DNA from 3 places in the Microcystis wesenbergii NRERC-220 genome. Region 1 is predicted to be linked to each of the others. Evidence: predicted binding sites of a transcription regulator. Region 1 holds the regulator's gene; each other region holds the start of a gene.
What was found. Region 1 encodes NtcA, which controls nitrogen genes in cyanobacteria. Its sites were predicted from a motif close to TTTGTANCNNNNGNTACAAA; they were not measured.

Region 1 (4,408 bases):
AAAACTCTTTGATTGGGAACCACATCAGCAAAGACACGAATCTCGGTTTCTCCTAAGACATAATTACCTGCTGAAAGGATTCTCACCACATATTCTTTACCGTCCTGTAATTGTTGACTTAACTGTTCTACCTGTGCTTTTGTGATCTTAACTAAACGTTGGTCAAAATTAGGCTGATTCGGTTGGGTGGCGCGGATAGCATTTATATTCGCTTCTCGCAATAATTTATCGATAACGGTGACAATAGCTTGGGGATCAACAATACGAAAAGCACCAAAAGATAACACCTGTCCCCGGAAAATAGCGATTTGTTTTTCCCGCAATTCTTGATAGGTTTGATAGTATTGTTCTAAAACTTCCACTTCCCGCTTAAGAAAAGCCATTTGGGTTTCTAAATCTTTTAATTTTCCCTCGCGCTGTTCCAAAGCTAAATTTTTATCGACGATCGAGCGATCGAGTTCTCCAATGCGTTGATCCCGGCGATCAATTTCTAGCTGTAGGGTTTTTTGCTGGGTTTCCAACTGTTGAAGTCGCGCTTGTCTGGCCGTTAATAACTTTTGTTGATTAGCCAACTCTTTATCTCTAACTTGAACGGTGGTTTGTAGTTGATTGATCTGACTAGAAAGAATTGATTTTTGTTGGGACAATTGATCTCGTTGACTGATTAACTGTGCCTTTTGATTAGTTAAAATAACTCGTTCATTGTTTAAATTAGCCACTTCCTTCCGAAACTTTTCCAACTGTCCCGAAACTAATCGCAAACGTTGACGAGAAGCTTGATAATTTTTGTTAAGAACCTCTAGACGTTTCTGCACGGCTATCTGTTCACTTTTAGCCGTTTTTAAAGCCTTTTCCACCTGATTTTTTTGTTCGGTGGTTTTTCTTACCTGACTTTCCAAATCCTTAATAGCGGCACGACGTTCATTTAAAAGACGATCCAGTTCAAAAACCCCTTGACGCAGGGATTTACTAGAAGCAAACAAGACAATTAAAGTGGAGCCGGCGATCAAAATTCCCGTTACAATCGTCATTAAAGTTGCGGTTTGTTTCGGACGCAGATTAAATAAACGCATCCTTTTCTTACCGATACGGCTCCCTATGCGATCGCCAACCGCCGCTATCAGACCACCTAAAACCACGATGGCCAAAACCAAAATATAAGCGCTAGTCATCCAGAATTTAAGTAAATTGTTGACTGAGAGCGACGGGATTATGGACGGTAATTTTCTTCTTGTAAATTGAGACCATTTCTTGATCCCGCAGCTCTCCCAATAAACGGGTGACAGTGACGCGGGTAGAACCGATCGCTTCTGCGATCGCTTGGTGAGACAATTTTAGATCCACCCGGATGCCATCGGTGGTGGGAACCCCAAAATCACGACAGAGAATCAATAAAAAACTGACCAAACGGGAACCCATATCCCGGTGAGCCAAGGTTTCGATCATCATTTCCGTTTGCAGAATCCGCGAGGACAACCCCTGCAACATCAACATTGATAAATCGGGATTATTGCGGAGGGATCTTTCTACCTGATCGATCGGGGCCGAGAGTAATTCTACCGGAGTAAAAGCCACGGCATGATAAAAACGATCCGATCGCTGGCCGGTGAGTAAGGATAGCACACCAAAGACGCTATTTTCCCGCAGTAGAGCCACGGTAATTTCTTCTCCCGCTTCATAGACTCGCGACAACTTAACGGCTCCTTTCAGCAAAAAATAGACTCTTTCGGCGGGATCTCCAGGGAAAAAGATCGTTTTGCCACGCTCGAACAATTCCACCACCGGGGGGAAATTGCCGCTGCCGATTCGACGGAACACATCTGCTAGGGGTTTGTCTTGTATTAGGGATAAGTCCATCTCACATCCAAAAAAGGGGAAAATTGTTTTTATTATGCAACGAGTGTCACCTCTATTAAACATAACCGCTCCCTAAACTGGGAAAAGTTTTGGGCGCTTTTTGCCAGACAATGGGGGAGGGGTGATCATTGCTGCCCCTTTATCTGTATCCCTATTATACCGAATCTCGCTGGGGTCGGCTATTGGGGAGATTTTTGTAAGAGAAACGAGAACTATGTTAGATTTAACGGGAAAAAACGCCCTAGTGACGGGGATTGCCAATAATCGCTCGATCGCTTGGGGAATTGCCCAACAACTCCATCAAGCTGGTGCAAATATCGGTGTCACCTATCTCCCCGACGAAAAAGGCCGTTTTGAGAAAAAAGTGCGAGAATTGGCCGATGAACTTAATCCCGCTTTTTATGTCCCCTGCGATGTCCAAAATGACCAACAGGTAGAAGATACTTTCGCTACAGTGGCGGAAAAATGGGGCAAACTGGATATTTTGATTCACTGTCTCGCTTTTGCCGATAAAGAGGGTTTAACGGGCGATTTTACCGCCATCCCTCGGGAAGCTTTCACTAAATCCCTAGATATTAGCACTTTTTCCCTAACCCGTCTAGCGCGATCAGCTAAACCTTTGATGACGGCAGGGGGAAGTATTATCACTCTTACCTATCTCGGCGGTGTCAAGGTAATTCCTAACTATAATTTAATGGGGGTGGCAAAAGCCGGTTTAGAAATGAGTGTTCGCTATTTAGCCGCGGAATTAGGTGGCCAAAAGATCCGAGTTAATGGTATTTCCGCCGGTCCAATTCGCACCTTGGCATCTTCGGCCGTGGGGGGAATTCTTGATATGATCCATCATGTGGAAGAAATCGCTCCTTTACATCGCACGGTGACACAAATTGAAGTGGGAAATACGGCCGCTTTTTTAGCCAGTGATCTTGCTAGTGGTATTACCGGTCAGATTATTTATGTAGATTCCGGTTACGAAATTATGGGAATGTAGTTTTAAGTAGGTAGGTGTTAAAAACCATCAGCGCCCCCCTTATTAAGGGTAGTAGGGTTGATTCATGAATCAACCCTACTATGAATCAACCCTACTATGAATCAACCCTAGGATCAAGGGGGTATCAAAGGCGAAATCTATCTTCAATTTAATTGAAACGACTATCATAAAAGACTATGATCGTGTTTGTTGCGAAGTTGCTGAAGAGTCTTGCGATCGCTCTCTAGATCGACTTCATTGTAATGTAAATCGGCATCATGGTTTTTCAAAAAAGCATCCACCACCCAACGAGAAGATAGACCTAAAATACTTCCGACCTCGGCACTGGTGATTTTTTCCGCTCGGTAGGCCTGCACCACCAAAGCCTCTAAAATTTCACGGGTAAGATTATTGTAGTTGTAATGTTGAAGCAATTCATCGGGAATATCGATAGTAATTTTCATGATTTAGCTTCCTTTTTTTTGGGTTTACCGATAATTTTTATAGAACTTAGGTTGAGTTGAAGCATGAAACCTAACACCTTAGTAATCGTCCAATTTCTTTGAGCGATCGCTGTAGATATTCTGGCAAGGGTTCAGTCTGCTGTGCGAGGGCAATTAGCAGCGCTTCAAGATCGATAATTGTTTTGGGAATTTCCATAAGTTAGTCCTGTCCAGTCAGGGTATAGGCTGCCCAATGGTAAGGATCGCTGTATTCTGTTAGTTGATCTAGCCCTATTTTACCCAGAGAACAAATCGCCCACCCTCGGTCAGACTAAGCTTGATGGTCATCGGATTTAATGGCTACCGCTTGGTAGTAAGAGGCGATCGCTTCTGCAAATCTGCCTAAATTACCTAACGCAAACCCTCGGTCAGACTAAGCTTGATGCAAATCGGGTTTAATTTCTAAAGCTCGAACGCAGGAGGCGATCGCTTCTCCAAATCTGCCTAAATTATATAACGCAATCCCTCGGTTGTTCCAAGCATCAGGGTCATCGGGTTTAATTTCTAAAGCTCGATCAAAGGATGCGATCGCTTGTTCAAATCTGCCTAAATTACCTAACGCAACCCCTCGGTTGTTCCAAGCTTCATGGTCATCGGGTTTAATTTCTAAAGCTCGATCGTAGGATGCGATCGCTTCTGCAAATCTGCCTAAATTACCCAACGCAAACCCTCGGTCAGACTAAGCTTGATGCAAATCGGGTTTAATTTCTAAAGCTCGAACGCAGGAGGCGATCGCTTCTCCAAATCTGCCTAAATTATATAACGCAATCCCTCGGTTGTTCCAAGCATCAGGGTCATCGGGTTTAATTTCTAAAGCTCGATCAAAGGATGCGATCGCTTCTGCCCATCTGCCTAGATTAGCTAACGCATTCCCTCGGTTGTACCAAGCTAGATGGAAATCGGGTTTAATTTCTAAAGCTTTGTCGTAAGATGCGATCTCTTCTGCCCATCTGCCTGAATTAGCTAACGCATTCCCTCGGTTGTTCCAAGCTTCATGGAAATCGGGTTTAATGGCTAAAGCTTGATCGTAGGATGCGATCGCTTGTTCAAATCTGCCTAAATTACCTAACGCAACCCC
Region 2 (4,408 bases), 210 kb from region 1:
GAGGAATGTGTCTTCGGTGAGGATGAAGTGACTACCGGGGCCGGTAATGATATTGAAAAAATCACCTATCTGGCCCGACAGATGGTAACGCGTCTGGGAATGTCGGAATTGGGATTGATTGCCCTAGAGGAGGAGGGCAATTCCTATCTCGGTGGTGCTGGTGCTGGTTATCATGCCGACCATTCTTTCGCGATGATGGCGAAAATTGATGCACAAGTACGGGAACTTGTCAAGCAATGCCACGATTTAGCAACAAAACTTATCCTTGACAATCGTGTGGCGATCGATCGCTTGGTGGATATACTGATTGAACAGGAAACCATTGACGGCGAAGAATTCCGGCGTTTATTGACGGAATTTCAGCGACAAGCGGACCGGTCAATGGTGACTATGGTTTAACTTGCCCTTCGTCTCCTCGCTTCGATTCAGTGGTTAGGAGACGATTTCAGCAAAAAATCTGCTAATCAGTCGGAGAAAGCCAGAATTAACGACTAACATTGTGATAAGCTGCCCGCGCATTTAAATTGCTTGTTGAGACGAGGCAAGAGGCACTCTTGCAAGAGGCAACAGTAAAGGGATTGGGGGAGATTCGGCTAATCTTAAGAATAAGCGCTTTAAATGCGTCTTAGCTTACTAAATCCGTTGAGTATAGGCTAGTTATGAGGAGAGGCACTCATGCAAGAGGCAACCCCCCCAACCCCCCACCCCCCTGCCCCCCCGACATCGGGGGGGCAGGGGGGGCAAGGGGGGGTAAGAGGGAATAGATAATCAGTCTTTAATAACCGGATTTAGTGTGAGCAGGAATTTTATTAATGGAATGGCCATTATGATTGCCTTTGGTGGGGGCAATAATATTAGCTTCTAAAGCTGAAGTCATCTCGGCCAACATTTCTAGATTGAAACGATAGCCGACGTTGCGGACAGTTTGAATTAAATTAGGTTGCCTGGGATCGGTTTCGATTTTTTTTCGCAGAGAGAGAACATGAGTATCAATTGTCCGGGGATTATCGATTTCCTCGGGCCAAGCGCGACGCAGCAAATCGGCTCTTGATAGGGGTGTTCCCTCCGCTTGGGCTAAAACGTAGAGTAAACTAAATTCTTGGGGCGTTAATTCGATATACTCCCCGTGAAATTGTACCCGTCGTTGGGCTAAATCTATTTTTAATTCCCCATAATCCAAGTGTAGGGGAGCGGCCACACCGCGTAAACGACGGGTTAACACTTCTACCCTAGCCATAAATTCTTGCATTCCAAAGGGCTTTTTCAGGTAGTCGTCGGCCCCTGCTTTTAAACCATTGACCACATCTTTTTCGCCATTACGGGCCGAGAGAATCAGTATTAAAGACTGTTTTTGTTGATAAAGCCAACGGCAGAGTTCGATCCCATCCCCATCTGGCAAGTCGGAATCGATAATTGCTAAGGTTGGTTGACGATGAAGGAAAGCTTGACGCGCACTTTGCAGGGTTGCCGATTGATTAACCAAATAACCGGCCTGTTGCAGATGCCAAGCTAATAGCGATCGCAAGTGCGGGTTGCCCTCAACAATAGAAATATGGATCGATACCACTTGAATTTCTGCCCCATTACTGCACAGATTGACACATTGTCAGGATATCAGAATTAATGTCAAGATGTTGTAACAATCGTAACATTCGTCGGTCGTCAGCTTTGAATCAGTTGTCAGTGATCAGTTATCAGTTATCAGATGTGAGTTTTCAGTTCACTGATTACTGTTTACTGATCACTGTTCACTGAAAAAAAGCTCCCCTCTCCTCTTATGCTCAAAAAAAACTCGTTTACTTTTCCGTAAACGAGTTGACTTTCCATGATACGATTAATAGTCCTTTGAGTTATTTGGCAACTGCTACCGGTGCTTTGACGGGCTGGGGCTGGGGCTGCAGGTCGCGCAAACTTGGGAAGAGGAAGTGGTTTTCCTCCACATATTGCGCTCCAAACAGTCCTTTTTCAGCCCAGAAATAGCGATCGGTTGTATGCTCGTTACGCTTAACAATCAATAAAGCTGGTGGGCTAATGCCTATAGCTTGAATATACTTACGCGCCGCAGTTACGGGTTTATCTTCGCCACTTTCAATACTATACTGGGGTACAAGTTCAAGTATCTTACGTCCTTCTTGACGACGGCGACTTTTACGTTTCCGTTTTCTGGCCAACCCAATTACCTCCTGTTTTGGCTAATCGTTGTAATGATAGTTACAAAAGCCGTAGCGATTATATCCCTTCTAGACCAAGAAATCAAGTGTCTCTCACCAACCCAATTACAAACAAATTTGACTGGAAGCTAGACTGAGACTATGTTTAAGTTTTTGTTATAAAAACACACCCCCAAATCCCGATACAAAACTTATTATTCTTAAACTTTTTTTAATACATACCGTGATCCACCCCGAAAATAGTGAGCAAACCCTTGTCCTAATTAATTGCTTTTTACTGGCTGCCCTCGACCCAAGAGGATCGCCCTTCTCTCCTGTGTAAACTGGGAAACAAAACTCGCAACCCTAGCTGTATCTAGGTTTTCTGACTTTTTACTTTTTACTTTCTTGGTATGGCCTTCTCCTCCCCCTCCCGGACTCCCCTTAGTGATGATTTTATTGCCCTCTGTCAGGCACAGATGGAACTTTTGCGGGAGCAAATGGAAGCGGACAGAAGTGCGGTTTATTTAACTGAACCTTTATCGAGTAATTTAATCCCAGTCGTTGTTTATCCTCCTTTTAATCCCCCTTATCCCCAAAAAAAGCGGCTTTCCTTACAACCAGGGCAACCAGAGGCAGACTTGTTAACTGCGGTTAAGCTAGAAGATTTATCCCACCTCTGGAGTAATCAGGAGACCGTCAGCAGTCATCGCTTGTTTTTACCCTTAATGTATGAAGAGGGCATGATCGGATTATTGGTGACAACCAGAGAAAAACGACCTTGGCAAAGTTGGGAATTAACCCAGATGGAAAAAATCACCCAAACCCTCGCTTTAGCCTGTGTACTCGATCGCCAATTAGGAGAAGAACGTTATTATCGACAATGGCAAAGTCAGCGCCTCGATACCTTTCTCCATCAAATCCGCAATCCCCTCACCGCTTTAAAAACCTTTGGTAAACTTCTGCTCAAAAGACTTTTAGCCGAAGAAGGTAACGATCCCGCCATTACCGGTATATTGAGGGAAAGCGATCGAGTTCGGGACTTAATTGCCGAATTTGAGGCACAAATTCAGCAAGAAAGCGAAAATTACCCCACTGTCGATATTCCTCTCCTGCAAGGGCAATCTTCCCCCACCGCCTTTCTCTTGCCTGCTGGCAGCGGCCCACTAACTCCGATCGATCTCCATGATCTTCTCGATCCGCTGCTCCTTTCCGCCCAAGCGGTAGCCAAAGAGAGAAATCTCAGTCTAGAAACGATTCACGGGGAAGACATACCACTTATTCGCGCCAATATCCCCAGTTTGCGGGAAGTATTCAGCAATTTAATCGATAATGCCCTCAAATATACTCCCGCCGGCGGAAAAGTCACCGTCGAGGTAAAAAATGTTAAGAATAGTGTAGAAATTGTTTTTAAAGACACGGGTTATGGTATTCCGAGGAGCGATCAAGAAAGAATTTTTCAACGTCACTACCGGGGAGTGCAAGCGGGGGGAGATATACCTGGTACGGGATTAGGTTTAGCGATCGCCAAAGAATTAATTACCAGCATGGGGGGGACGATTGAATTTATCAGTCCCAATCCCGAGCCAACAAGTTCCCTCTACCCCGGCACAGTTTTTCGGGTTAGTATGCCAGTTATGCCCGACGATAACCTCAGTATAGGAAAATGATCGGGCCTGTAAATTCTGCCTATTTTCTCGATAGTGAGATTCCCTGAGTGATCGGTTAAAATATATCGAAAATATCAGTGTCACTGGTAAATTGGCTGTGAAGCAAAGAATTAACTAATTATGGCGACTATCGAACAATTGGAACCCGCTAATAAGGCCGATGTGCTAGTATATATGCCCTACTATGCCAAGGACAAACATAGTATCCTGCCCTATGCGATCACTTTGTATCAAGGAGGATCTTTAGAAGGTCGTCGTCGCATAGAAAACAGTGAAGGGATTCCCTTTGTGGCCTCTTGGTATGTATCAAAATTGCCCTCGGAATTGACCCGTTGTCGTTTACAATTTGAAGGACAGGCCGACCTAAGCTATGAGATGACGATTATTAACTCCCAGTTGATCGAATATCTCATCGATGCGATTAAAACCTTTAAGCAGCTAGGTTCGGCCGACTTTTCGCAGGGATTTTATCGGAAACTCCTGCGATTTGAAGAATAAAAGTCGGGATTTTACGGGTTAAAAGGAGCAAATCGTGGCCAAATCAGCCAAATCTATACTTATCTCTTCCCTAGAACCCCTTAGTGGTAA
Region 3 (4,408 bases), 1.7 Mb from region 1:
GGACACAAAGATTGATCGCTCCTATATAACTTAAACTGAATCACACAAAAAATAAGAGAGCCAGATTCAGATGAAAATTACTGGTGGAATTAATTATCGGCTATTAGGGAACAGGCAATAGACCATAGTTAAGACATACTCAGATCAATCTAGGATAAAATAACCAATAAACCCATCCTAGAGGACTTAATCATGATTAGAGCCTATGCTGCCCGAGAAAAAGGGGGAAAACTAGAACCTTTTGACTACGATCCGGGTATATTAGCGGATGAAGATGTGGAAATCGAGGTGGAATATTGCGGCATCTGCCACAGTGACCTAAGTATGCTCGATAACGATTGGGGACTGACCACCTATCCCTTTGTCCCTGGTCATGAAGTGGTTGGTACAATCGCCGCTCTTGGTGCTAAAGTCAAAGAATTAAACATAGGGCAAAGAGTCGGTCTTGGTTGGTTTTCCCGTTCCTGTTCGACCTGTGAAACTTGTATGTCAGGGGATCAAAACCTTTGTGCCACTGCCGAAGGAACTATCGTCGGTCGCCATGGCGGTTTTGCCGAAAAAGTCCGGGCCCATCATAGTTGGTTAGTTCCCTTGCCAGACCAGTTAGATGCTGCCAAAGCTGGCCCGCTTTTTTGTGGTGGTATAACCGTCTTTAATCCCATTGTCCAATTTGATATTAAACCCACGGCCCGAGTTGGGGTCATTGGTATTGGTGGCTTGGGCCATATAGCCTTAAAATTCCTCAAAGCTTGGGGCTGCGAAGTAACCGCTTTTTCTAGTAGTCCCGACAAAGAAACAGAAGCAAAAGAACTAGGCGCGACTCATTTTATCAATTCCAGAGACCCCGAAGCTTTGCAATCGGTACAAAATTACTTTGATTTCATCATCTCTACCGTTAACGTTAATCTCGATTGGGGTCTTTATATCGCCTGTTTACGTCCCAAAGGTCGTCTGCATATTGTTGGGGCCGTTCTTGAACCCATAGCTACCTACGCTTTTCCCTTGATTATGGGTCAAAAATCGATTTCCGGCAGTCCTTTGGGTAGTCCCAGTACCATCAGTAAAATGATCGAATTTGCCTCTCGTCATGGCATTGAACCGGTCACGGAAACCTATCCTATCTCCCAGGTGAATGAAGCCATGGCAAAATTGAGAAGTGGACAACCTAAATATCGCCTCGTCTTGCAGATGAAATAAAACCATCTCTATCCCGGACGTAACCCCGATGACTCAACCTCTCACTCCTCCAGTTATCGATTGGGAAGAACCCCCCATTCCCCCAGAAGACTTGATTTTTGATGACGGAGAACCTTTGGAAACCCACCGTCACCGCAAGGCCATGAATGTCTTAATCGATTCTATCGAACAAGCCTATCAGGATCGAGAGGACTTTTTTGTTGGCGGTAATATGTTTATTTACTTTAGCCGTGAGCGGGTTTTTAATAAAGATTTTCGTGGCCCCGATTTTTTCGTTGTCCTCGATATCGATGGTAGTTATAAACGACAAGGATGGGTGGTTTGGGACGAAAACGGACGTTATACCGATGTGATCGTGGAATTAATGTCAGAAAGCACCGCAAAAATCGATTTAACTACCAAAAAAGACCTCTATGAGCGGACTTTTCGCTGTTCCCAATACTTCGTTTACAATCCCTTTGATGCCACTTCCCTGCAAGGTTGGGCTTTAGACCAAAATCAATGCTATCAAGAAATTATTCCCGACCACCGCGGTTGGTTATGGTGTCAACGTTTGGGATTATGGTTAGGAGTCTGGATGGGCAGTATTCAGCGAGAAGAAGCCCCTTGGCTGCGTTTTTATGACCTAGACGGCAATTTAATTCTCCTACCTGCGGAATTAGCCGAAATTGAACGTCAGAATGCTGAAATTGAACGTCAACGCACCCAGGCAGCCTATCAACAGGCCGAAATCGAACGTCAACGCACCCAGGCAGCCTATCAACAGGCCGAAAGCGAACGTCAACGGGCGGAACGTTTAGCGGCGCAATTACGGCAATTAGGCATAAATCCCGATGAAACCCCGTAATCGGCCCAGGACTGACCCCTATCTCTAAAAATCGAAAACCCACACATTCCGATCTCGGTTTGCGTGGGCCGATTGTTCACTTAATTCTAAGATTGAAAGCTGACACCTTGGCGAAATCTCAGAGCCTAACTCAGAGTAGCACCAGAGCGATCATAGGTTTGTGAAGAAAAGTCGGCCGAGAAGCGACGTTGAACAGTTCCCCCGTAGCCATTGTCATTGTCAATACCGATTTCAGAAGCACTTCTCCCTAACATCGATTGTTGACGATTTTTGACGGCGTGGTGGTGACGCATCATTAAGGCACGAGCTTGTTGTTCTGTAGACATAATCATTTCCTCCGATCTGCAAATCGTGTTTTGAACTTTTTTAATCGCCCACTAATATATATAACATACAATTCTGTATCTATTTTTACAAAACGCCCTATTCCCAGAAAAATTAACAAAACTTTACAACAGGAGGCAGTGATCAGATGTGAGTTTTCAGTTCACTGATTACTGTTTACTGATCACTGAAAAAAAGCTTCCCAACCCCAAGACATCAATCGCCCTTATACCTTAATCGAACTAGGTTCATCGACGGCGGCGATAATGCGATGACAACCGGAAAAGGGTTGCGCCCATTGATACTGGTGTTCTAAAGGATTACCCCAACAGAGGCCGAGATATAATTCTGTGCGCGCCACATCTAATTCGGCCCATTCGGACTGGGCGACTAATTCGGCTAGAGAATCGGCGGAAATGGGACGACGGGAGTTAAGCGCCCACCAAAAATTCATATTAGGGGTGATACTGTTCCAAAACTCTAAAACAGAGGCTTTGGCAGCCATGAGAATTTCCTTGTCACCCGCCACGGCAACTAATTGATTATGAATTTCGGGATAACGGAGAGTGCGATCGCCCCATTGACAAACACGCCAGATAATGCCCGAAACCTGATATTGTTGTTGATAATCGTGAACTTGGCGGCGAAAATCCTGATAGGCGAAGACTTTGCCCACCTTTTCTAGATTGATCGCCTTGGCAATCACCGGATTATCAATGCGCTCCGCCGGGGAGAGTAAGAGACGTTCCCCTTTGCAAGTGGCGTGCATTTCTCGCTCGAGGATTTCAATTAACTGCTGTGTCGAGTAAGCCATACTACCGCTCTTACCTGAGAGAGGATTTCTTTTTATAATAAACTCGAATTTCGCTAGTGGAAACGCTCGATCGCTAGAAAATTGTCATTCATCGGAAATATCGGCAGCATAAACCTTAATACATATCGGCGAAAAACCCCTCAAAAGACCGAAATTGACAGGGAGAGAAAACAGTCTAACTGTCCAGTTTTACATCGGTTACTTTTTTTCTTGTCCAGATAGCGAGAATTGTCAGAAAAAGTAAACCCATCACTCCCGCTAAAGGATTTTTATCGATTCCAGTTAACCAATCGGGAACAGTACCAGTGTATTTAATTAACTGACCCACATTTAATATATAGTATGCCCAGATTAAACCCGCGTGCAGACCGATACTTTTACCCAAACTACCACCACAGGCGCGTTTTGCCCAACCGAGAATCAATCCTAGCAAGACTAAGGCAGGAAATTGGGGAAAAGTGCGGATAATTTCGGCTAAAGGTTTAATAAAGTGGGCAAGAGCGAAAATTAAGGCACTAATCACTAGAGCGATAGCGGGACTGTAATCCTTTTCTAATTCTCCCAGTAACCAGCCGCGAAATAGTAATTCTTCGGCAAAACCCACCGCTAAAGCGACTAAAAACCCCTCCAGGATGATTTTGCCGATCTGGGGATTTGCGGGTAAGAAATTTAACCAACCTAGGAACGCTTGGGACAGAAAAAGCGAGAAAGTAAAAAATAGACCGATCGCCAAGCCGTTAATTAACTCAATCAGCGTTTTTCTTCGCCAAATTAACCCATAATCTGCTAATCCCTCATCGCCATAAATTGTCCGTCCCCACCAATGGGATAACCCCAAAAATTCCAGATAGAGAACAGAAAGGGTCAAAATTGAGACCAGATTAGCATTAGTGGCAAAAAAGTGATAGAGGGGAAGTGCGATCGGCAACCAGAGAAAAAGTAAGAGCAAAATAAAAATTCCCAGTCGCAGGGGGACTGGGTAAGTGGCAATTACCCGTAATCTTTTATTCATCGGGTTCGATGCTGCTGGTTAAACCTTTATTTTTCAAGGTTTCACAGTAAAATTCCGCGTGTTCTTGGATGCAGGTAATCACCAAGGCTGTACCATTCGTGTGCGCTTCCATCATGATATCAACTGCTTGGGGTTGCGTCATACCGGCGATCGTTTGCATTAAACTCTGAACCACATACTCCATCGAGTTAAAGTCGTCATTGTGGAGTAAAAC

Region 2: RAM70_RS17245 (DUF3155 domain-containing protein) is a predicted target of NtcA. The motif match lies at 2,199-2,218, and genes of this name have one in related genera.
Region 3: gifA (glutamine synthetase inactivation factor IF7A) is a predicted target of NtcA. The motif match lies at 2,443-2,462, and genes of this name have one in related genera.

Annotation. Positions count from the first base shown of each region.
Region 1 is NZ_JAVSJA010000001.1:3,750,569-3,754,976, reverse strand. It holds gene RAM70_RS18235 (DUF3084 domain-containing protein) at 1-1,172, opposite strand, end outside; gene ntcA (global nitrogen regulator NtcA) at 1,180-1,857, opposite strand; gene fabI (enoyl-ACP reductase FabI) at 2,072-2,848, shown strand; gene RAM70_RS18220 (UPF0175 family protein) at 3,013-3,291, opposite strand; gene RAM70_RS18215 (hypothetical protein) at 3,362-3,487, opposite strand; gene RAM70_RS23105 (tetratricopeptide repeat protein) at 3,704-3,991, opposite strand; partial or broken gene RAM70_RS18205 (tetratricopeptide repeat protein) at 4,034-4,408, opposite strand, start outside.
Region 2 is NZ_JAVSJA010000001.1:3,537,903-3,542,310, reverse strand. It holds gene ftsH (ATP-dependent zinc metalloprotease FtsH) at 1-399, shown strand, start outside; gene RAM70_RS17250 (response regulator transcription factor) at 776-1,567, opposite strand; gene RAM70_RS17245 (DUF3155 domain-containing protein) at 1,851-2,171, opposite strand; gene RAM70_RS17240 (GAF domain-containing sensor histidine kinase) at 2,564-3,820, shown strand; gene ebsA (type IV pilus biogenesis protein EbsA) at 3,941-4,318, shown strand; gene RAM70_RS17230 (phosphotransacetylase family protein) at 4,353-4,408, shown strand, end outside.
Region 3 is NZ_JAVSJA010000001.1:2,091,065-2,095,472, forward strand. It holds gene ahr (NADPH-dependent aldehyde reductase Ahr) at 193-1,197, shown strand; gene RAM70_RS10205 (Uma2 family endonuclease) at 1,226-2,044, shown strand; gene gifA (glutamine synthetase inactivation factor IF7A) at 2,170-2,370, opposite strand; gene RAM70_RS10215 (hypothetical protein) at 2,595-3,182, opposite strand; gene RAM70_RS10220 (CPBP family intramembrane glutamic endopeptidase) at 3,358-4,194, opposite strand; gene clpS (ATP-dependent Clp protease adapter ClpS) at 4,187-4,408, opposite strand, start outside.